DNA from 3 places in the Enterobacter cloacae complex sp. IR5418 genome. Region 2 is predicted to be linked to each of the others. Evidence: predicted binding sites of a transcription regulator. Region 2 holds the regulator's gene; each other region holds the start of a gene.
What was found. Region 2 encodes PurR, which represses purine synthesis genes. Its sites were predicted from a motif close to CANGCAAACGTTTGCNTG; they were not measured.

Region 1: a site for PurR is predicted at 4,630-4,647, ahead of glyA (serine hydroxymethyltransferase). Genes of this name have one in related genera too.
Region 3: a site for PurR is predicted at 1,886-1,903, ahead of raiA (ribosome-associated translation inhibitor RaiA). Genes of this name have one in related genera too.

Annotation. Positions count from the first base shown of each region.
Region 1 is NZ_JBMKHS010000001.1:325,248-332,278, forward strand. It holds gene ACOTX7_RS01480 (DUF1007 family protein) at 1-66, opposite strand, end outside; gene csiE (stationary phase inducible protein CsiE) at 192-1,469, shown strand; gene ACOTX7_RS01490 (3-phenylpropionate MFS transporter) at 1,470-2,609, opposite strand; gene ACOTX7_RS01495 (DoxX family protein) at 2,782-3,204, shown strand; gene glyA (serine hydroxymethyltransferase) at 3,259-4,512, opposite strand; gene hmpA (NO-inducible flavohemoprotein) at 4,817-6,007, shown strand; gene glnB (nitrogen regulatory protein P-II) at 6,088-6,426, opposite strand; gene glrR (two-component system response regulator GlrR) at 6,507-7,031, opposite strand, start outside.
Region 2 is NZ_JBMKHS010000047.1:11,310-18,340, reverse strand. It holds gene cfa (cyclopropane fatty acyl phospholipid synthase) at 1-192, opposite strand, end outside; gene punC (purine nucleoside transporter PunC) at 491-1,675, opposite strand; gene punR (DNA-binding transcriptional activator PunR) at 1,789-2,700, shown strand; gene purR (HTH-type transcriptional repressor PurR) at 2,718-3,743, opposite strand; gene ACOTX7_RS21980 (YnhF family membrane protein) at 4,041-4,130, shown strand; gene ACOTX7_RS21975 (MFS transporter) at 4,292-5,458, shown strand; gene sodB (superoxide dismutase [Fe]) at 5,496-6,077, opposite strand; gene ACOTX7_RS21965 (C40 family peptidase) at 6,200-6,958, opposite strand.
Region 3 is NZ_JBMKHS010000035.1:21,670-28,700, reverse strand. It holds gene rluD (23S rRNA pseudouridine(1911/1915/1917) synthase RluD) at 1-864, opposite strand, end outside; gene bamD (outer membrane protein assembly factor BamD) at 996-1,733, shown strand; gene raiA (ribosome-associated translation inhibitor RaiA) at 2,001-2,342, shown strand; Phe leader region at 2,446-2,571, shown strand; gene pheL (pheA operon leader peptide PheL) at 2,447-2,494, shown strand; gene pheA (bifunctional chorismate mutase/prephenate dehydratase) at 2,602-3,762, shown strand; gene ACOTX7_RS20130 (SMP-30/gluconolactonase/LRE family protein) at 3,759-4,631, opposite strand; gene tyrA (bifunctional chorismate mutase/prephenate dehydrogenase) at 4,693-5,814, opposite strand; gene aroF (3-deoxy-7-phosphoheptulonate synthase) at 5,825-6,895, opposite strand.

The sequences.
Region 1 (7,031 bases), on a different contig from region 2:
TGCGCAGGCAGTGAAAGTGAAAACCGCCAAAAATAACGCTACCGCGCTTTGTTTAACTATTTGCATCTGTTCCTCACGTCAAAAATTCTGTGATGTTCGCCAGCAATCCTGAATGAAAGGCCTGCCGGTGCGCTTTTCAGCGCCCATCCTTTAGCTATTCTTATCAAACATTCACACTGGATACCCGACAGATGATGACGACGCTTGAAATTCCATCTGTGCTTTCCAGTTCGCAGCGCCGCTGCCAGGTGCTTTTGATGCTTTACCTGCCCGATGCTGCCATCACCGCACAGAGCATAATCGCTGCCAACGGCGTGGACGACGTCATGGCACGGCAAGATATAGCCGAGACGCGCGATGAAATCCAGCGCTATCATCGGCTTGATATCGTCACGCACCACGATGGCTGCTACCGAATTGAGGGTTCCGCCCTGAACCAGCGTTTGTGCCTGCTGCACTGGCTGCGCAGGGCGCTCCGGCTGTGTCCGCATTTTGTCGCGCAACAGTTCACCCCGGCCTTAAAAACCGCGCTCAAACAGCACGGCATTGCCCGCCCGCTTTATGACGATGCGAATCTTCGGGCGCTTATCAACTTTTGCGCGCGCAAGCTTCAGCGTCAGTTTGAGACCCGCGACGTGCAATTTTTACAGCTTTATCTGCAATACTGTCTGATTCAGCATCATCTGGGCAATACGCCGCAGTTTTCCCCCGTTCAGCGCAGCTGGACGCAGTCCCGAGGGGAGTACTTTACGGCGCAGGAAATTGTCCGCCACTGGAAACGGCGCGTTCCGCAGGGAACGCACAGCGATGAACAACTGTTCCTGGCGCTGCTGTTTATGATGCTCCGCACGCCCGACCCGGTGCTGGATAAACACCAGCAGGATCAGCGCCTGCGTCGCGCCATCGTGCGTATGATTGCCCGTTTCCGGGCGCAAACCGGGATGAACTTCAGCGATGAGCAAGGGCTGACCGATCAGCTTTACATTCATCTCGCTCAGGCGCTGGACCGCTCCTTATTTGATATTGGTATCGACAACAGTCTGCCGGAAGAGATCCACCGTCTGTACCCCCGGCTGCTCCGCACCACCAAAGAGGCGCTGTTTGAACTGGAAGCCGAATTTGGTCTGCGATTCTCCGGTGAAGAGATGGCTCTGGTGGCGGTGATTTTTGGTGCCTGGCTGATGCAGGAAACCGATCTGCATGAAAAACAGGTGGTCCTGTTAACGGGGGAAGATAAAGCCTGTGAGGAGCTGATTGAGCAGCAGCTTCGCGAGCTGACGCTACTGCCGCTCAATATTCGTTATCTTAGCCTGGAAGCGTTTAAAAAAGAGGGCGCCCCCCGCGAAGCAGCGCTGGTCATTACGCCCTATCCGACCGCCCTGCCGCTGTTCTCGCCGCCGCTCATTCATGCCGTTGAGACCCTGAACACGCAGCAGCAGGAACATATTCGCGTTATGCTCGAATCGTAGTTACGTGCGAGCAGCCACCTTTGGGCGGATGACGATGGCCGGTAAAGCGACCAGTGCCATGACCCAGAACACACCGTGCCCCAGGTGCTGATAGAGGAAACCGGCAAATACGGTCATCACCGCAATGCTGCCGCCCATCGCCACCGCTGAATAAACAGCCTGAAGACGAATAACGTCCCCACCCTCTCGCGCCGCGATGTAGCGCATCGCCGCAAGATGGCAGACGGTGAAGGTTCCGCAGTGCAGGATTTGCGCCACAATCAGCCACGGCAGCTCCGTCGTCCAGCCCATGATGCCCCAGCGCGCCACGCCGCACACGGCGGAAAGCAGGAGCAGGTCACGCGCCCCGAAACGACGGAACAGTTTTTGGCTCAGCGCGAAGATAATGACCTCCGCAACCACGCCGAGCGACCACAGGTAGCCTACCGCAGAAGCCGAGTAACCCGCCCCCTGCCAGTAGATGGCGCTGAAACCGTAATAGGCCGCATGTGCCCCCTGGAGCAGACAGACACAGGCCAGGAAACGCCAGCTTTGCATCACCAGCGAGCGCCAGGCGGGCCAGCCGGCACTCTCCTGATGACGGCTTTCGCCCTGCGGCATCACCGATGGACGCAGCAACATACCGAGCAGCATCGAGGCGATGCCGAGCGTTAACAGTGCCAGAATGGCACGGTAGTCATAGAGGCTGACCAGTTTTCCCACCAGCGCTGAGCCGATCACGAAGGCAATCGATCCCCACAGGCGTACGCGGCCATAGTCCATGGTGATCTGCTTTTGCCAGGTGTTCGCCAGCGCATCCGTCAGCGGTACCAGCGGGGAGAAGAAGAGGTTAAAGCCAACCATCACCACCATCAGCCAGGCAAACTGGTGACTGACCCAGAAACAGGCCGCAAAGACCAGCGTCAGCAGGGCCAGAATTCGCACCGCTTTAATCAGTAAGGAGGGATCGCTGACCCGGGGCGCAATCAGCAGGCTACCCAGGAAACGTGCCACCAGCCCTGCGCCCAGCAGGATGCCGATGGTTTCAGGCGTCAGACCAATTCCCTTGAGCCAGACGCTCCAGAAAGGCAGAAAAATACCGTAACTAAAGAAATAGGTGAAATAGCTGAGCGCCAGCCAGCGCGTGGAATGCAAGACCATGAATCCCTCCCGAAATGGAGGCGATAGTCTGGCGTTAATCCCTGACTTTAGCAAGTCGTTAGCGCGCTATAAATTAACTAAAAATTAACATCATCATCAGCCGGACAGCGTATGGCGAGAGCGGTAAAACTGTATTACGTTTATAAGACATCGCCTGAAGAGGTCGTTTGCCATGAACAGCTTACGTTATTTCGATTTCGGCTCCTCTCGTTCTCTCCTGCTATTAATTGCCCGTATCGCCATTGTGGTCCTGTTTATTATTTTCGGTTATCCCAAGCTGACGGGGTTTAGCGGCACCGTTCAGTATATGACCTCGCTCGGCGCCCCCATGCCCATGCTGGCCGCGATTATTGCGGTGGTGATGGAAGTCCCCGCCGCGATCCTTATCGTGCTGGGCTTTTTCACCCGCCCCCTCGCGGTGATCTTTGTCTTCTATACGCTGGGTACAGCGGTGATTGGTCACCATTACTGGGAAATGACGGGTGATGCTGTCGTCCCTAACATGATTAACTTCTACAAAAATGTGAGTATCGCTGGCGCCTTTATTTTGCTGGCGATCACCGGGCCGGGAGCCATCTCCCTCGACCGGCGTTAGCCCATAAAAAAAGGCCGCAAGCGCGGCCTTTTTCAGTTCTGCAAAGCAGAGGAATTATGCGTACACCGGGAAGCGGGCGCAGATGTCCAGTACTTTACCTTTGACGCGCTCGATAACCGCTTCGTCATTGATGTTGTCCAGAACGTCACACATCCAGCCCGCCAGCTCTTTCACTTCCGCTTCTTTAAAGCCGCGACGAGTCACAGCCGGAGAACCGATACGGATACCGGAGGTCACGAACGGGCTCTTCGGATCGTTTGGCACGCTGTTTTTGTTCACGGTGATGTTGGCGCGGCCCAGGGCAGCGTCAGCTTCTTTACCGGTCAGGTTCTTATCAACCAGATCCAGCAGGAACAGGTGGTTTTCAGTCCCGCCAGAGACCACTTTGTAGCCACGGTTCAGGAACACTTCCACCATCGCTTTGGCGTTCTTAGCAACCTGCTGCTGGTAAACCTTGAACTCTGGCTCCATCGCTTCTTTCAGCGCCACCGCTTTTGCCGCGATCACGTGCATCAGCGGGCCACCCTGGGCGCTTGGGAACACGGCGGAGTTCAGCTTTTTGTACAGCTCTTCGTCACCGCCTTTCGCCAGGATCAGGCCACCGCGTGGACCCGCCAGGGTTTTGTGGGTGGTGGTGGTCACAACGTGAGCGTGTGGAACCGGGTTAGGATAAACGCCTGCGGCGATCAGACCCGCCACGTGCGCCATATCAACGAACAGGTACGCGCCGATGCTGTCAGCGATTTCGCGCATTTTTGCCCAGTCAACGATGCCGGAGTAAGCCGAGAAGCCACCGATGATCATCTTCGGCTTGTGTTCTTTGGCCTGCTTAGCCATGTCGTCGTAGTCAATTTTACCGGACTCATCAATACCGTAAGGGATGATGTTGTACAGTTTGCCGGAGAAGTTTACCGGGGAGCCGTGAGTCAGGTGGCCGCCCTGCGCCAGGTTCATACCCAGAACGGTATCGCCCGGCTGCAACAGCGCGGTGTAAACAGCGAAGTTAGCCTGAGAGCCAGAGTGCGGCTGCACGTTCGCGTAGTCAGCGCCAAAGAGTTCTTTCGCACGGTCAATCGCCAGCTGCTCAACGATATCAACGTACTCGCAACCGCCGTAGTAGCGCTTGCCCGGATAACCTTCAGCATATTTGTTGGTCAGCTGAGAACCCTGCGCCTGCATTACGCGCGGGCTGGTGTAGTTTTCGGAGGCGATCAGTTCGATGTGCTCTTCCTGACGTACTTTTTCCTGCTCCATAGCCTGCCACAGTTCGGCATCATAATCGGCAATGTTCATTTCACGCTTTAACATCCGCATCTCCTGACTCAGCTAACAAGTAAATTTTTGGCCTGAAAAGGCAGTCCTGTTGGACGACGGGCAACAGTATAACTGAATAGTTCTGCGATAACAGGTCTTGACAAACGATTTTACGCAAACGTTTACCTCCACGCCACGCAAGGGTTTGAGCAATAAAGCTCTCGCCATTTTCTACGGATTTCTTTTCAGCTTTGTGATGCAAATTTTTCACGTTGCAAAGAACCATTTACATTGCAGGGGTATTTTTATAAGATGCATCTAAAATACATCATTAAAGTAACATCAGAAGGAAGCTGCTATGCTCGACGCTCAAACCATCGCTACCGTGAAGGCCACGATCCCCTTGCTGGTAGAAACGGGACCTAAACTGACCGCCCATTTCTACGATCGCATGTTTGCGCATAATCCGGAGCTCAAAGAGATTTTCAACATGAGCAACCAGCGTAACGGCGATCAGCGCGAAGCGCTGTTCAACGCTATTGCCGCCTATGCCAGCAACATTGAAAACCTGCCGGCCCTGCTGCCTGCGGTAGAAAAAATCGCGCAGAAGCATACCAGCTTCCAGATCAAACCCGAGCAGTACAACATCGTGGGCAGCCACCTGCTGGCAACCCTGGACGAAATGTTCAGCCCGGGCCAGGAAGTTCTGGACGCCTGGGGTAAAGCATATGGCGTGCTGGCCAATGTGTTCATCAACCGCGAAGCGCAGATCTACAGCGAAAACGCCAGCAAGAACGGCGGCTGGGAAGGCACGCGCGCCTTCCGTATCGTTGAGAAAACCCCGCGCAGCGCGCTTATCACCAGCTTTGAATTTGAGCCGGTTGACGGCCAGCCGGTTGCTGATTACCAGCCGGGCCAGTATCTGGGCGTCTGGCTGAAACCGGAAGGTTTCCCGCACCAGGAGATCCGCCAGTACTCCCTGACCCGCAAGCCAAACGGCAAAGGCTATCGCATTGCGGTTAAACGTGAGGAAGGTGGTCAGGTTTCGACCTGGCTGCATAACGTCGCCAGCGTGGGTGATATCGTTCATCTGGCGGCGCCAGCGGGTGATTTCTTTATGGCCGTTGAAACGAATACCCCAGTGACGCTGATCTCCGCAGGTGTTGGTCAAACGCCAATGCTGGCGATGCTGGATACGCTGGCGAAAGCAAACCACAGCGCGCAGGTTAACTGGTTCCACGCGGCCGAAAACGGGGATGTCCACGCCTTCTCGGATGAAGTGAAAACGCTGGCGGCGGGTCTGCCACACTTTACCGCTCATACCTGGTATCGTTTACCCACGGAAGACGACCGCGCAGCGGCACGTTTTGACAGCGAAGGACTGATGGATTTAGGGCAGCATGAAGGGGCGTTCAGCGCACCGGGGATGCAGTTCTACGTTTGTGGGCCGGTGGCGTTTATGCAGTATGCCGCGAAGCAGCTGATAGACCTGGGTGTTAACAAAGACAACATTCATTACGAATGTTTCGGCCCGCATAAAGTGCTGTAATCGCACGACGGTGCTTCGCTTGCACGGGCCTACGAAGGGTTTTGTAGGCCGGGTAAGCGCAGCGCCACCCGGCAAGAATGTTAGATCGCCGCGTCGTCTTCTTCGCCGGTACGGATACGGATCACACGCGCCACATCAAAGACGAAGATTTTCCCATCGCCAATTTTTCCAGTCTGTGCCGTGCGGATAATGGTATCCACACAGGTATCGACGATGTCATCGCTCACCACGATCTCGATTTTTACTTTCGGCAGAAAGTCCACCATGTACTCTGCGCCACGGTACAGCTCGGTGTGGCCCTTCTGACGACCAAAACCTTTCACTTCAGTGACGGTCATCCCGGTGATGCCCACTTCTGCCAGCGCCTCACGTACATCATCCAGTTTGAAAGGTTTAATAATCGCATCAATCTTTTTCATGGTGGGTCCTTAAACTCTTGCCAGTAAGTAGCCTCGTAATCGGTTGCTCACAGTATCATATTCAGGCGAATTTTGCGGTATTACTCTTTAAAATCGTTCGCTTCCAGCTCATGGCGTGAGAGCAATTTATAAAACTCGGTACGGTTACGCCCGGCCATGCGCGCCGCGTGGGTCACGTTGCCTTTGGTGATTTGCAGCAGCTTGCGCAGATAGTTCAGCTCGAACTGGTTTCGCGCTTCCGCAAACGTCGGTAAGGCCGTGTTTTCCCCCTCCAGCGCCTGCTCCACCAGCGCATCGCTGATCACCGGTGATGAGGTCAGCGCCACGCACTGCTCAATCACGTTCACCAGCTGGCGCACGTTACCCGGCCAGCTTGCCGTCATCAGGCGTTTCATCGCATCGGTGGAGAACGCACGCACAAACGGTTTGTGCCGGTCGGCGGCCTGACGCAAAAGGTGATTTGCCAGCAGCGGGATATCTTCCGCTCGCTCGGCCAGCGCCGGGATTTTCAGGTTGACGACATTCAGTCGATAGTAGAGATCTTCACGGAACTCGTTGCGCGCCATCACCTTGGGTAAATCACGGTGGGTGGCGGAAATAATCCG
Region 2 (7,031 bases):
GTCCATATAGCTTTCACCCAGCCCTAACGATCCCTCCTGTAACACGCGTTTGAAAAAATCGGGATGTTTGATCTGGGGATCGGAGGGGGATGCGCCATTAATCGTAATGCCCGCACGTCCCAACAGTTCACTGACGATCCTGGACCAGTTATCGTCCGGAACGCTGACTTCTTCTATACACGATGAACTCATAGCTTCTCCATCACCTTGCTGTGATCAGAACCTTAAAACAGCGTAGACGCTTTTTTGGTTTGTGAGAAATCTCACGGTAAATGCCCGTGAGGCTAATATCCGACGTAGAACAGAGGAAGGGAGATGACCCTTGCCGAAATGCCTTCCATGGTAAAACGGGAGCACTCCGGCTCCCGTTAACACTTAATATTTATCGTATTTAATCGAACCAAATTCAGTATAGGCCGCAAAATTTGGTGATTCAACAGAAAATTGTTAGCAACCTAATCACTGGTTATTAACATAATTTCCCATGCAATCAGGCGTGCGACGTTTCTGTCTGCGCGCGATGGGCAGAGGATTGCATGCGATAGCCCAGCCCTGCCAGCGCAACGGTAACCAGCATCACGCTGGTAGTGGTGAGCAGCGGTGTGGCAATCAGCGCAGAGACCACGAGGCTGGCCAGGAAACACAGGCCAAGTTGCAAGGTATTTTGCAGCGCGGCAGCGCGGCCTGTCGCCTGCGGGAAAGGACGCAACGCCTGGGCCACAACGATAGGGTAGATGGCCCCGTTCGCGATCGCCATGACGCAGAACGGAATCAAAATTTCTGCCAGCCCGGCGCCAGGAATAAAGCCTACGCCCCAGGTCGCAATCACGCTTAACGCATACAGCACCAGTAACCAGGGCAGCATCTGCTGGCCATCCCATTTTTGCAGTGCGGCGCGACAGCCATAACCGCCCACCAGGAAGGCGATGGTCTGTGGAACGTAGCTCAGGCCGATAGCCGCCGGGCTGTAGCCCATATCATGCAGAATGAACGGCGAACCGGTCAGCCAGGCAAAGAAGCTGGCAGAGCAGGCGGCATAAATCAGCACGTTACCGCGATAGGCTTTTGCCCGCAGTAAGGTGGTAAAAGTAATGGGCTTCGCGTCCGGATGTGTCTCTTTTTTATGTGCTGGTTTAAGCCCGATTGCGGGCAGCATGAGCACCAGCGTGATGGCAAAGAGCGTGGCAAAAATGGCCTGCCAGTCGAAATGCGCCAGGATCCAGCTGCCCAGCAGCGGGGCGAGGGCCGGTGACAGGCCAACCAGCGGCATAATGGTGGCGAAAATGCGGTTAGTGCGCGAGGCCGGATAATAATCGGTCACCAGCGCCTGCCAGGTGACCGCTGCGGCACAGACGCCGACCGCCTGAATAAAGCGCAGCGCCAGTAGCCAGGCGGCATCGCGGACCCACAGCATACCCAGACAGCCTACGGCAAAAATCGCCAGCCCCAGCAACAGGACAGGTTTACGGCCAAAACGATCCGAGAGCGGCCCCCACAGCAATTGCGCAAAAGCAAAGCCGGCAAGGAACAAGCTTAAACTGGCGCTGATGGCGGCGGCAGGGGTTTGCAAATCTTCCTGCATCGCGGCGAACGCGGGCAGATACATATCGGTCGCCAAAAAGCCCAGCACGCTTAAGCCGCCGAGCCAGACTAAAAATCCTTTCCTGGGTTGCACTGTTTATTCTCCTGAGGAGGCAGGTGTACGTTGGCGCAGAGTGTAGGGAGTGCAAAGCGGCTTGTGAAACGCTAATATTTGGCGGGTCCATTCAAAAATTTTGCAGGCAAAAGATGTGGTCAGATTATTCCCTTGAAGTGGTCGATGCCGTGGCGCGTAACGGCAGCTTCACCGGTGCCGCCCAGGAGCTGCATCGCGTTCCTTCGGCTATCAGCTATACGGTGCGTCAGCTTGAAGCATGGCTGGCGGTCCCGCTGTTTGAGCGGCGTCATCGCGATGTAGAACTCACGCCTGCCGGAGCGTGGTTTTTGAAAGAAGGGCGGTCTGTTATCAAAAAAATGCAGATCACCCGCGAGCAGTGTCAGCAGATCGCCAACGGCTGGCGCGGGCATCTCTCAATCGCGGTAGATAATATCGTTAAGCCGGAACGGACCCGGCAGATGATCGTCGATTTTTATCGTCATTTTTCCGACGTCGAACTGCGTGTATCGCAGGAAGTGTTCAACGGCGTCTGGGACGCGCTGGCGGACGGCAGGGCAGAGATGGCGATTGGTGCAACCCAGGCGATCCCGGTTGGTGGGCGCTACGCGTTTCGCGACATGGGCATGCTGAGCTGGACCTGCGTAGTCGCGCGCGATCACCCGCTGGCGGCGCTGGAAGGGCCGTTGAGCGATGACACCTTGCGCAACTGGCCTTCGCTGGTGCTGGAAGATACTTCCCGTTCGCTGCCCAAGCGCATTACCTGGCTGCTGGATAATCAGCGCCGCGTGGTCGCGCCGGACTGGGAGTCGTCAGCCACCTGTCTGAGCGCGGGGCTGTGTGTTGGCATGGTGCCGGTGCATTTTGCGCGTCCGCGCATCGACGCGGGGGAGTGGGTGGCGCTGACGCTGGAAAATCCCTTCCCGGATGCTGCGTGCTGTCTGACGTGGCAGCAAAACGACGTCTCACCCGCCATGGCCTGGCTGCTGGATTATCTGGGTGACAGCGAAACGCTGAACCGGGAGTGGTTACGGGGGCCAGCATAGCTGACCCCGTAAAAGGATTAACGACGGTAGTCGCGGAACGGACCGTCCGCAACGGAACGGCGTTCAATCAGGCGCGGATGGACTTCAATGGACTGGGACTGTTCACGCTTGTTGACGATCCTGTCCATCAGCATATTGAAGGCCGTTTCACCCAGCGAATCTTTTGGCTGGTGAATGGTGGTCAGCGCCGGGGTAAAGAAGCGGGCGTTGCGCACGTTGTCATAGCCAATCACCGAGATGTCCTGCGGGACGCGCAGGCCGAGTTCATCTGCCGCGCAGAGCGCGCCCATCGCCATGATGTCGCCGCCGCAGAACACCGCGGTAGGGCGATGTGGCTGGGAGACGATCTGCTGCATGGCGCGATAGCCCGACTCCGGCTCAAAGTCGCCCTGAACAATCCAGTTTTCCGGTACGGTGATCAGCGCCTCTTCCATCGCTTTCATGAAACCGGCCAGACGGCCAGCACCGGTGTTACGCTCCAGCGGCCCCGGGATCACGCCAATCTCACGGTGACCACGCTCTACCAGGTAACGCCCCGCCATGTAACCGCCTTCAAAGGCGTTATCAATCACGGAGTCGGTGAAGTCTGCGCGGGCTTCGCCCCAGTCCATCACCACCATTGGAATGTGGCGATACTCTTCCAGCATGGAAAGGACCGACTCCGGGTATTCAGAGCACATGACCAGCAGACCGTCCACGCGCTTTTGCGCCATCATCGACAGGTAAGCGCGCTGTTTTTCAATGTTGTTCCACGCGTTGCCCAGAATCAGGGTATAGCCTTTCTGGAAGCAGTTTTTTTCTACGGCTTCGATGATTTCAGCAAAGTAGGCCGCTTCACTGCTGGTGGCCAGCAGGCCAATCGATTTGGTGTGATTAACCTTCAGGCTACGGGCGACCGCACTCGGCGAGTAGTGCAGTTCTTTGATTGCCGCCCAGACGGCATTACGTGTTTCTTCAGCGACAAAACGCGTTTTGTTAATAACATGTGATACGGTTGTAGTGGAAACGTTTGCGCGTTTTGCTACGTCTTTAATTGTTGCCATTAAATGTCACTCCAGACCATATCCTAAGCTCCTGAAAAATATGAAGGTAAACGTTTGCCTTCTCTCACCCTTATTACGCAAACATGAGTTGCGACACGCCGGGAAAACGACACAGGACGTCAGGAGGGGGTCAGTGGCCGGTACGCTAATAAATTTAGCGTGGAATTTTGTCCTATCTTGATGAAAAGGGGAAGAGGTAAAGTGGATATCCGTTTAAATCCTGGAAGATTTTTGACCTGAACTGTGTAAAAATGAGCAAGCTCACTTTTCGTAGGGTGAATAAAAGGAGAAAAATTGATGAGTACCGATCTGAAGTTTTCGCTGTTTACCACCATTGTTGTTCTTGCTCTTATCGTCGCCGGTGGATTAACGGCTGCGCTGCACTGATTTACACAGGGGGAGACGCTTCTCCCTCTCTTTCTGCAACTGTTCCTTCTCCGGCAAAAATCTTTTGCCAAAATGTTAACTTCTCATTTTTTGTGATTGATGTCATGCTTTTGACTTCTTAGTTCTGTGTCGTGTCAGGACACGGCATCCGGAGTTCATTCATGAAAATCAATTTTCCCCTGCTGGCCCTGGCGATTGGCGCTTTTGGGATTGGCACCACTGAATTTTCCCCAATGGGGTTACTGCCTGTTATCGCCCGGGGGGTGGACGTCTCTATCCCTGCGGCCGGTATGTTAATCAGCGCCTACGCGATCGGCGTGATGGTGGGCGCGCCGCTGATGACGCTGCTGCTTTCGCACCGTGCGCGCCGCAATGCGCTGATTTTCCTGATGGCAATTTTTACTCTCGGAAATGTGCTTTCCGCAATTTCGCCGGATTACACCACGCTGATGCTTTCCCGTATTCTGACCAGCCTCAACCATGGCGCCTTCTTCGGACTGGGCTCGGTTGTTGCTGCCAGCGTGGTGCCAAAACATAAGCAGGCCAGTGCGGTCGCCACCATGTTTATGGGCCTGACGATCGCTAATATCGGCGGCGTTCCGGCAGCCACCTGGCTGGGAGAAGCCATCGGCTGGCGTATGTCTTTCCTCGCCACCGCGGTGCTGGGCGTGGTCGCCATGGTCGCGCTGTTCTTCTCTTTGCCAAAGGGGAGTGCCGGAGAACGTCCGGAAGTGCGTAAGGAGCTGGCGGTGCTGATGCGTCCCCAGGTGCTCTCCGCGCTGCTCACCACGGTGCTGGGGGCGGGGGCGATGTTCACCCTTTATACCTATATCTCCCCGGTGCTGCACGATATTACCCACGCAACGCCACTCTATGTTACCGCGATGCTGGTGCTGATTGGCGTCGGTTTTTCGATTGGCAACTATCTCGGCGGGAAATTTGCCGACCGCTCCGTCAGCGGGACGTTGAAAGGCTTCTTAACCCTGCTGATTGTCATCATGGTCGCTATTCCGTGGCTGGCGCGTAACGAAGTGGGCGCTGCGATTGCCATGGTGGTGTGGGGCGCCGCAACCTTTGCCGTCGTGCCACCGTTGCAGATGCGCGTGATGCGCGTCGCGCACGAAGCGCCGGGGCTTTCTTCGTCCGTTAATATCGGCGCGTTTAACCTGGGCAATGCGCTGGGGGCCGCAGCGGGCGGGGCGGTGATCTCCGGTGGTTTGGGTTACAGCTTCGTGCCGGTGATGGGGGCAATCATTGCCGCACTCGGACTGCTGCTGGTGATGATGTCTGGTCGTAAACAGCCTGAAGCGGTGTGTACGGCGGAATAAACAAAAACGCAGAAGGGCTGCCCCTTCTGCGTGTCTCTTACGCGGCGAAGTTCTTCGCAACAAATTCCCAGTTTACCAGTGCCCAGAAGTGTTCCAGGTAGTTCGGGCGCGCATTACGGTAATCAATGTAATAGGCGTGTTCCCATACGTCCACGGTCATCAGCGGCGTTGCGCGGGTGGTCAGAGGGGTACCCGCATTCGAGGTGGATACGATAGCCAGTTTGCCATCGGCTTCTTTTACCAGCCAGGTCCAGCCGGAGCCAAAGTTTTTAACGGCGGCGTCTGTAAACTTCGCTTTGAAATCCGCGAAGCTGCCGAACGCGGCGTTAATCGCTGCGGCCAGATCACCGGTAGGTTCCCCGCCTGCATTCGGTGCCAGGCAGTGCCAGTAGAAGGTGTGGTTCCACACCTGAGCGGCATTGTTGAATACGCCACCGTCTGAACTGCGCACGATCTCTTCCAGCGTTTTGCCTTCGAAATCGGTACCTTTGATCAGATTATTCAGGTTGGTGACATAGGTCTGGTGATGCTTGCCGTAATGGTACTCCAGGGTTTCCGCAGAAATATGCGGGGCCAGGGCGTCTTTTGCATACGGTAGTGCAGGTAATTCGAACGACATTGCTTCTCTCCTTATAGTTTTATACGTTGCCAATAACCCTACAGACAACAAGGACAGAATAGCAAATTGAAAGGGTATGCAAAAGAGGAACTTACCCTGCCACGGAGGCGGCAGGGCAGGGATTAGCGGATGGTTTTTGGCGTCATTACGCGGCGCGCACCCACATAGTGGCGCACCCAGTAATCTTCGCTGAGGGAGGTGATCTGAATGTCCTGGCCGCTGCGCGGTGACTGGATAAATTTACCGTTACCCACATATACCCCAACGTGATCGGCCGTGCCGCGACCCTGGGTGCGGAAGAACACCAGATCGCCATTTTGCAGTTCGCCACGGTTTACAGGCGCAGCGTCGCGCAGATGGTACATCTCATTGGCGGTGCGCGGAATGCGGAACTTCACCAGATCTTTATAGGCATAATAGACCAGCCCACTACAGTCGAAACCAGTGCGGGGAGAGGTGCCACCCCAGCGATACGGTTTACCAATTTGCCCCATCAGTTTATTCATCGCCGTTTTTTGCGCTTTCTGCATGCGCGCTTTATGCACGTCAGCCAGCTTCGTCACTTTAGCGCATTTCGTTTTATGGCCTTTGCGAACGGTGCATTTTTCGTTAACCAGGCTGGCGGTTTTGCGGGTGGTTTTGTGCGTGCCGGAACGGAGAGTTTTACTTTTGCTGGAGGCGGTCTTTTTGGTCTGAGCGGTTGTTTTTTTCTTAACTGTCTTACTGGTGGTTTTTTTCTTACGTTCTGTGCTTTTTGCCAGATGCGTTTTTTGTACGGCAGAATGCCGCGCCTGTTCAGAGGCGTTCGCCGCTGGCGTCAATGAGAGTGTGGTAAACAGTAAAGCACAGAGCGTCATCGAGATTTTAGTTATCCGCGCCACTGGGCAGTCCCCTGATAAGTGCAGGCCACAATGCATACCCGCGTAAGATTTACAAAACCTGTCGATTCTAATC
Region 3 (7,031 bases), on a different contig from region 2:
GTGGTAAAGACGCAGCATCGTCGCATGCAGCGCCTGGCGATCGAATTTACGCAGCACGGAGATGAATTCATCCGACGCGCCCTTTGGTGGACGCGGACGACCACCGTAAACCGGGTCACCCACCAGCGGATGGGTAATATGCGCCATGTGCACGCGGATCTGGTGAGTACGCCCGGTTTCCAGACGCAGACGCAGGCGCGTATGAATACGGAAATGCTCCATGATGCGGTAGTGGGTCACCGCCGGTTTACCCATCGGGTGTACGGACATATGCGTACGCTTGGTTGGGTGACGACTGATAGGCTCTTCCACCGTGCCGCCAGAAGTCATATGACCAATCGCCACCGCTTCATACTCACGGGTGATTTCACGCAGTTGCAAAGATTCCACCAGGCGAGTCTGGGCGGGAATCGTCTTCGCCACCACCATCAGCCCCGTGGTGTCTTTATCCAGACGGTGAACGATACCGGCACGCGGTACGTCGGCAATCGGCGGATAATAATGAAGGAGTGCGTTCAGTACCGTACCGTCAGGATTGCCCGCGCCCGGGTGAACAACAAAATCGCGCGGCTTGTTGATGACCAGAATATCGTCATCTTCGTAGACGATATCCAGCGGGATATCCTGCGGCTCGAAGCGGATTTCCTCTTCGATTTCAGCATTGATGGCGACAGCTTCCCCACCAAACACTTTCTCTTTTGGTTTGTCCCAGATCTTGCCGTTTACCAGCACGCGCTGGTCAAGGATCCATTCTTTTATGCGTGAACGCGAATAATCAGGGAACAATTCGGCCAAAGCCTGATCTAAGCGTTGACCGAGCTGATTTTCGGAGACTGTTGCGGTGAGTTCTACTCGTTGTGCCATAAACTGCTTCTTCGTTTAACGTTGGGTTTTACGGCTTTGCCGTTTAATATAGTGTGCTATTGTAGCTGGTCTTAATCGGGAGCAGGAACTGAGTTTCTCCCGGACAAACATTTGAGGAAAGTCAAAACGTCATGACGCGCATGAAATATCTGGTGGCAGCGGCCACGTTGAGCCTGGCTTTGGTGGGCTGCTCCGGTTCGAATGAACAGGTCCCTGACAATCCGCCGAATGAAATCTATGCGACTGCACAACAAAAGTTGCAGGACGGTAACTGGAAACAGGCGATAACGCAACTGGAAGCGTTGGATAATCGCTATCCATTTGGTCCGTATTCGCAGCAGGTACAGTTAGATCTTATCTACGCCTACTACAAAAATGCCGATCTGCCGCTGGCTCAGGCAACGATCGATCGTTTCATGCGTCTGAACCCTACCCATCCTAACATCGATTACGTGATGTATATGCGCGGCCTGACTAACATGGCGCTGGATGACAGTGCATTGCAGGGCTTCTTCGGGGTGGATCGTTCCGACCGTGACCCGCAACATGCGCGTGATGCTTTCAATGACTTCTCCAAACTGGTACGCAGCTACCCGAACAGCCAGTACATTACCGATGCCACTAAGCGTCTGGTGTTCCTGAAAGATCGTCTGGCGAAATACGAGTACTCCGTTGCGGAATATTACACCCGCCGTGGCGCATGGGTTGCCGTGGTTAACCGTGTAGAAGGCATGCTGCGTGATTATCCTGATACGCAGGCCACGCGTGATGGCCTGAAGCTGATGGAGAATGCGTATCGCCAGATGCAGATGACGGCTCAGGCTGACAAAGTGGCGAAAATCATTGCCGCAAACAGCAGCAACACCTGATACCGCTACAATGCATAACGGCAGCCCGCAGGCTGCCGTTTTTTTATTCTTTCAGACTTACGCTGAAGCGGTTTAGCTTCAACACATCCATTCAACTATGACCGCAATTGTTGGCTTCGACAAGGTAAATTTCACCTCTTCCTGCCCCGCCTCACAAAAAAGATTCCCTGACAAAAACCGACAAAATAACGTGATCTAAATCACACATTTTGACATTAGGTCGGGTATGCTGGAATCACCAAGACGGAAAGACAAGAGGTAAAATTTATGACAATGAACATTACCAGTAAACAAATGGAAATTACTCCGGCAATCCGCCAGCACGTCGCAGACCGTCTCGCCAAACTGGATAAATGGCAAACACATTTGATTAATCCACATATCATCCTGTCCAAGGAGCCGCAGGGTTTCGTCGCTGATGCAACTATCAATACTCCAAACGGCCACCTGGTCGCCAGCGCAAAACACGAGGATATGTACACCGCAATTAACGATTTGATCAACAAGCTGGAACGGCAGCTCAATAAAGTGCAACACAAAGGTGAAGCCCGTCGCGCCACCACCTCGGTGAAAGACGCCAGCTTCGCGGAAGAAGTTGAAGAAGAGTAATCCTTTACATTGAGTGTACCGACAACGCGCCTCCGGGCGCGTTTTTTATTGACAGGATCAAAACAGTACAGGTACTTTAACCTTATCAATTTCAGGATGACCTTATGAAACAGACGCCGTTCTTCTTCGCATTCTTTTTTACCTTCCCCTGACCGGGAGGCGTTTCGTCGTGTGATAAAGAATGCGAAGACGAACAACAAGGCCTCCCACACCGGGAGGCCTTTTTTATTGATAACGATAAAATGAGACAGACAACACTATGACACCGGAAAACCCGCTCCTGGATTTACGCGTAAAAATCAGTGCGCTCGACGAAAAGTTACTGGCCCTGCTGGCAGAACGCCGCGCGCTCGCCATTGAAGTGGGCAAAGCCAAGCTGGATTCCCATCGCCCGGTTCGTGATATCGACCGCGAGCGTGATTTACTGGAACGGTTGATACAGCTCGGCAAAGCGCATCATCTTGATGCTCACTACATCACCCGCCTGTTCCAGCTCATCATCGAAGATTCCGTTCTGACGCAACAAGCCCTGCTCCAGCAGCATCTGAACAAAACCAACCCGCACTCTGCTCGTATCGCTTTCCTCGGCCCGAAAGGCTCCTATTCTCACCTGGCGGCTCGCCAGTACGCCGCCCGCCATTTCGAAGAGTTTATTGAGAGCGGCTGTGCAAAATTTGCAGATATTTTCAACCAGGTCGAAACCGGCCAGGCCGATTACGCCGTGGTGCCTATTGAGAACACCAGTTCCGGCGCCATCAACGATGTTTACGATCTGCTCCAGCACACCAGCCTGTCGCTGGTCGGCGAGTTAACGATCCCTATCGATCACTGCGTACTGGTCTCCGGCTCAACCGATCTGAGTCAGATCGAAACGGTGTACAGCCACCCGCAGCCGTTCCAGCAGTGCAGCCAGTTCCTGAACCGTTATCCGCACTGGAAAATTGAGTACACCGAAAGCACCTCGGCGGCGATGGAAAAGGTGGCACAGGCAAACTCTCCTGCCGTCGCGGCACTCGGTAGCGAAGCGGGTGGCGCACTGTATGGCTTACAGGTACTGGAACGTAACCTGGCCAACCAGACGCAAAATATCACCCGTTTCGTGGTTCTGGCCCGCAAGGCTATTAATGTGTCGGACCAGGTCCCGGCGAAAACCACCCTGCTGATGGCAACTGGCCAGCAGGCGGGTGCGCTGGTTGAAGCGCTGCTGGTGCTGCGTAATCACAACCTGATCATGACGAAGCTAGAATCCCGCCCAATTCATGGTAACCCATGGGAAGAGATGTTCTATCTCGATGTTCAGGCCAACCTGGAGTCTGCATCCATGCAGAAAGCCCTGCGCGAACTGGGCGAGATCACCCGTTCGATGAAAGTGCTGGGCTGCTATCCAAGCGAAACCGTGGTTCCGGTTGACCCGGTTTAACGTTCAATAAAGCGGCTTTTCTTCATCCCTGCCACATTTACAGGCAGGGTGAAGATGGCACCGGAAAGCGGGTATTTCGCCAGTTCCTCCGTCTCCATATTTTCCCGCGTGGTGGTAATGAACAGCGTTTTCATATCGTCGCCGCCAAAGCAGACCATTGTCGGGCAGCGTACCGGCAGCCGATACTCTTCCAGCTGTTCGCCTTGCGGTGAAAACCGTGCGATACGCCAGCCGTCAAACAGTGCGCTCCAGTAGCAGCCTTCCTCATCCATTGCCGCTCCGTCGGGTATACCTTCTCCCTCGCTAAACCGGCGAAACTCTTCGCGCTTACCGGGTTCCCCCTGCTCATCAAGCGGCGTACGGTAGATCACCCCGTTTGGGGTGTCAGAAGTAAACATCCACCGTTTATCAGGACTAAAGGCTAAACCGTTATGCCCGTGAATATCGCACTGGATCACTTTCGGCGTAAGATCGTTGTCGATACGCATCAGCATGGCGCCGTTATAATCTCCCGGCCCCCAGAACGTGCCTGCATAAAATCGCCCCTGATGATCAGTACCGCCATCGTTAAAGCGTGCAAGCTGCGGGTTGGACGGGTTATCGCAAACCTTACGCTGGAGCAGGCCGTGTTTATCAGTCAGCCAGATGGCGTTTCGCATCGCGACGATAAATCCGCCGCGTTCACGCAGGGCAAAACACCCGACTTCTTCATGGAACGAGAGCACCGAGTGTTCCGCGGTGGGCAAATGATAGCGATGGATCTCCCCTTCCAGGATATCCGCCCAGTAGAGCGCCTTCTCGTCTGCACTCCACGTCGGGCATTCGGGCAGATGCCCGGTATAGTTCAACAGCAGCTGCGGTTCAGCCATGACAGTTCCCCAAAAATGAAAAAAGCCAGCAATGCTGGCTTTCAGTATATACATCATCAGATTACTGGCGACTGTCATTTGCCTGGCGTAACAGCGTGCGGCTTTCACTCTGGAACCGCGTGGCGTAATCACCGAACCAGTGCTCGACTTTACGGAAACTGTCGATAAAGGCTTGTTTATCGCCATGTTCCAGCAAAGTGATCGCTTCACCAAAACGCTGGTAGTAGCGTTTGATCAGCGCCAGGTTATTTTCAGACGACATGATGATGTCGGCGTAAAGCTGTGGATCCTGGGCAAACAGTCGCCCGACCATCGCCAGCTCCAGACGATAGATTGGCGATGAAAGCGCCAGCAATTGTTCAAGCTGAACGTTCTCCTCCGCCAGGTGCAGCCCATAGGCAAAGGTTGCAAAGTGGCGCAGCGCCTGAATAAACGCCATGTTCTGGTCATGCTCTACCGCGCTGATGCGGTGTAAACGCGCTCCCCAGACCTGAATCTGTTCCAGGAACCACTGGTAGGCTTCCGGCTGCCGTCCGTCACAGTAAACCACTACCTGCTTCGCCAGGCTGCCGCTGTCCGGGCCAAACATCGGGTGTAACCCAAGCACAGGGCCGGTGTGCGCCGCCAGCATTGCCTGTAGCGGACCATTTTTAACGGAGGCCAGGTCCACCAGAATGCAATCTTCCGGCAGCGGAGGAAGTTTAGCGATAATCTGCTCCGTCACATGGATCGGCACACTGACGATAACCATTCCGGCGTCTTTCATCAGCTCCGGCGCGTGCGACCAGTCCTCTTTCTCCAGAATGCGCACCTGATAACCAGAAAGCGTCAGCATTTTCTCAAACAAACGCCCCATCTGTCCGCCACCACCGACGATGACCACCGGACGCAGCGACGGACAGAGAGTTTTGAAACCCTTATCGTTTTCGCTGGAATAGGACTCGCGCATGACGCGACGCAGGACGTCCTCAATCAAATCAGGTGAAACGCCCAGGGCCTGCGCCTCTTTACGACGGGAGGCGAGCATAGAGGCCTCGCGCTCCGGAACGTAAATCGGCAGGCCGTATTTGCTTTTAACTTCGCCGACCTCAGCAACCAGAGCCATGCGGCGCGCCAGAAGATCCAGCAACGCCTTATCCACTTCATCAATTTGATCGCGTAATGCGGTCAATTCAGCAACCATAACTACCCTCTTATGCCAGACGCGTCGCCAGCTGGCCGTTCAAATCTTTGTGGATCTCACGCAGCAGCGCATCGGTGGTTTCCCAGCTGATGCAGGCATCCGTGACGGAGACGCCGGGCTTCATCGCGCTATGCGGTTGTTCCGATGACTGATTGCCTTCATGAATATTACTTTCAATCATCAGGCCGATAATTGAACGGTTGCCATCTTTTATCTGGGCAATCACAGATTCTGCAACCGCAGGCTGGCGACGGTAATCTTTATTCGAATTACCATGACTGCAATCTACCATCAGCGCCGGGCGCAGTCCCGCCTGTTCCATCTCTTTTTCACACTGCGCGACATCCGCCGGGCTGTAGTTTGGCGCTTTACCGCCGCGCAGGATCACATGCCCGTCCGGGTTGCCCTGCGTTTGCAGCAGACATACCTGTCCCGCCTGGTTGATTCCGACAAAACGATGGGGCATGGCGGCGGCGCGCATGGCGTTAATTGCCGTGGCAAGGCTGCCGTCAGTACCGTTTTTAAAACCAACCGGCATAGACAGGCCAGACGCCATCTCGCGGTGGGTTTGTGACTCGGTGGTACGCGCACCAATTGCAGACCAGCTAAACAGATCGCCGAGGTATTGCGGGCTGTTCGGATCCAGCGCTTCGGTTGCCAGCGGCAGCCCCATGCTGACCAGTTCCACCAGCAGGCGACGCGCAATTTTCAAGCCAGCTTCCACATCAAACGAGCCATCCATGTGCGGATCGTTAATCAACCCTTTCCAGCCAACCGTCGTACGTGGCTTCTCAAAATAGACGCGCATCACCAGATAGAGGCTATCGCTGACCTCCTCCGCTAATGCTTTAAATCGACGAGCGTACTCAATGGCGGTTTCAGGATCGTGAATGGAGCAAGGACCACATACCACCAGCAGACGCGGATCGCGGCCAGCGATAATGTCAGAAATGGTCTGGCGAGAGTGCTCAATCTGAGCTTCCTGCGCGACGCTCAGCGGGAATTCCGCCTTCAGTTGATCCGGGGTAATTAATACCTGTTCGTCAGTGATATGTACGTTGTTCAGCGCGTCTTTTTGCATGATTGCGATCCTGTAAAACTCGTTTGCGATAGTGGTTTTCCTCGAAGAGGTGACACAACGATACCACAACAAGTAAAGATTTCAATCCAAAATACGTACACATTACTTTACAAGTGCCATTTAAACACCAAAAACA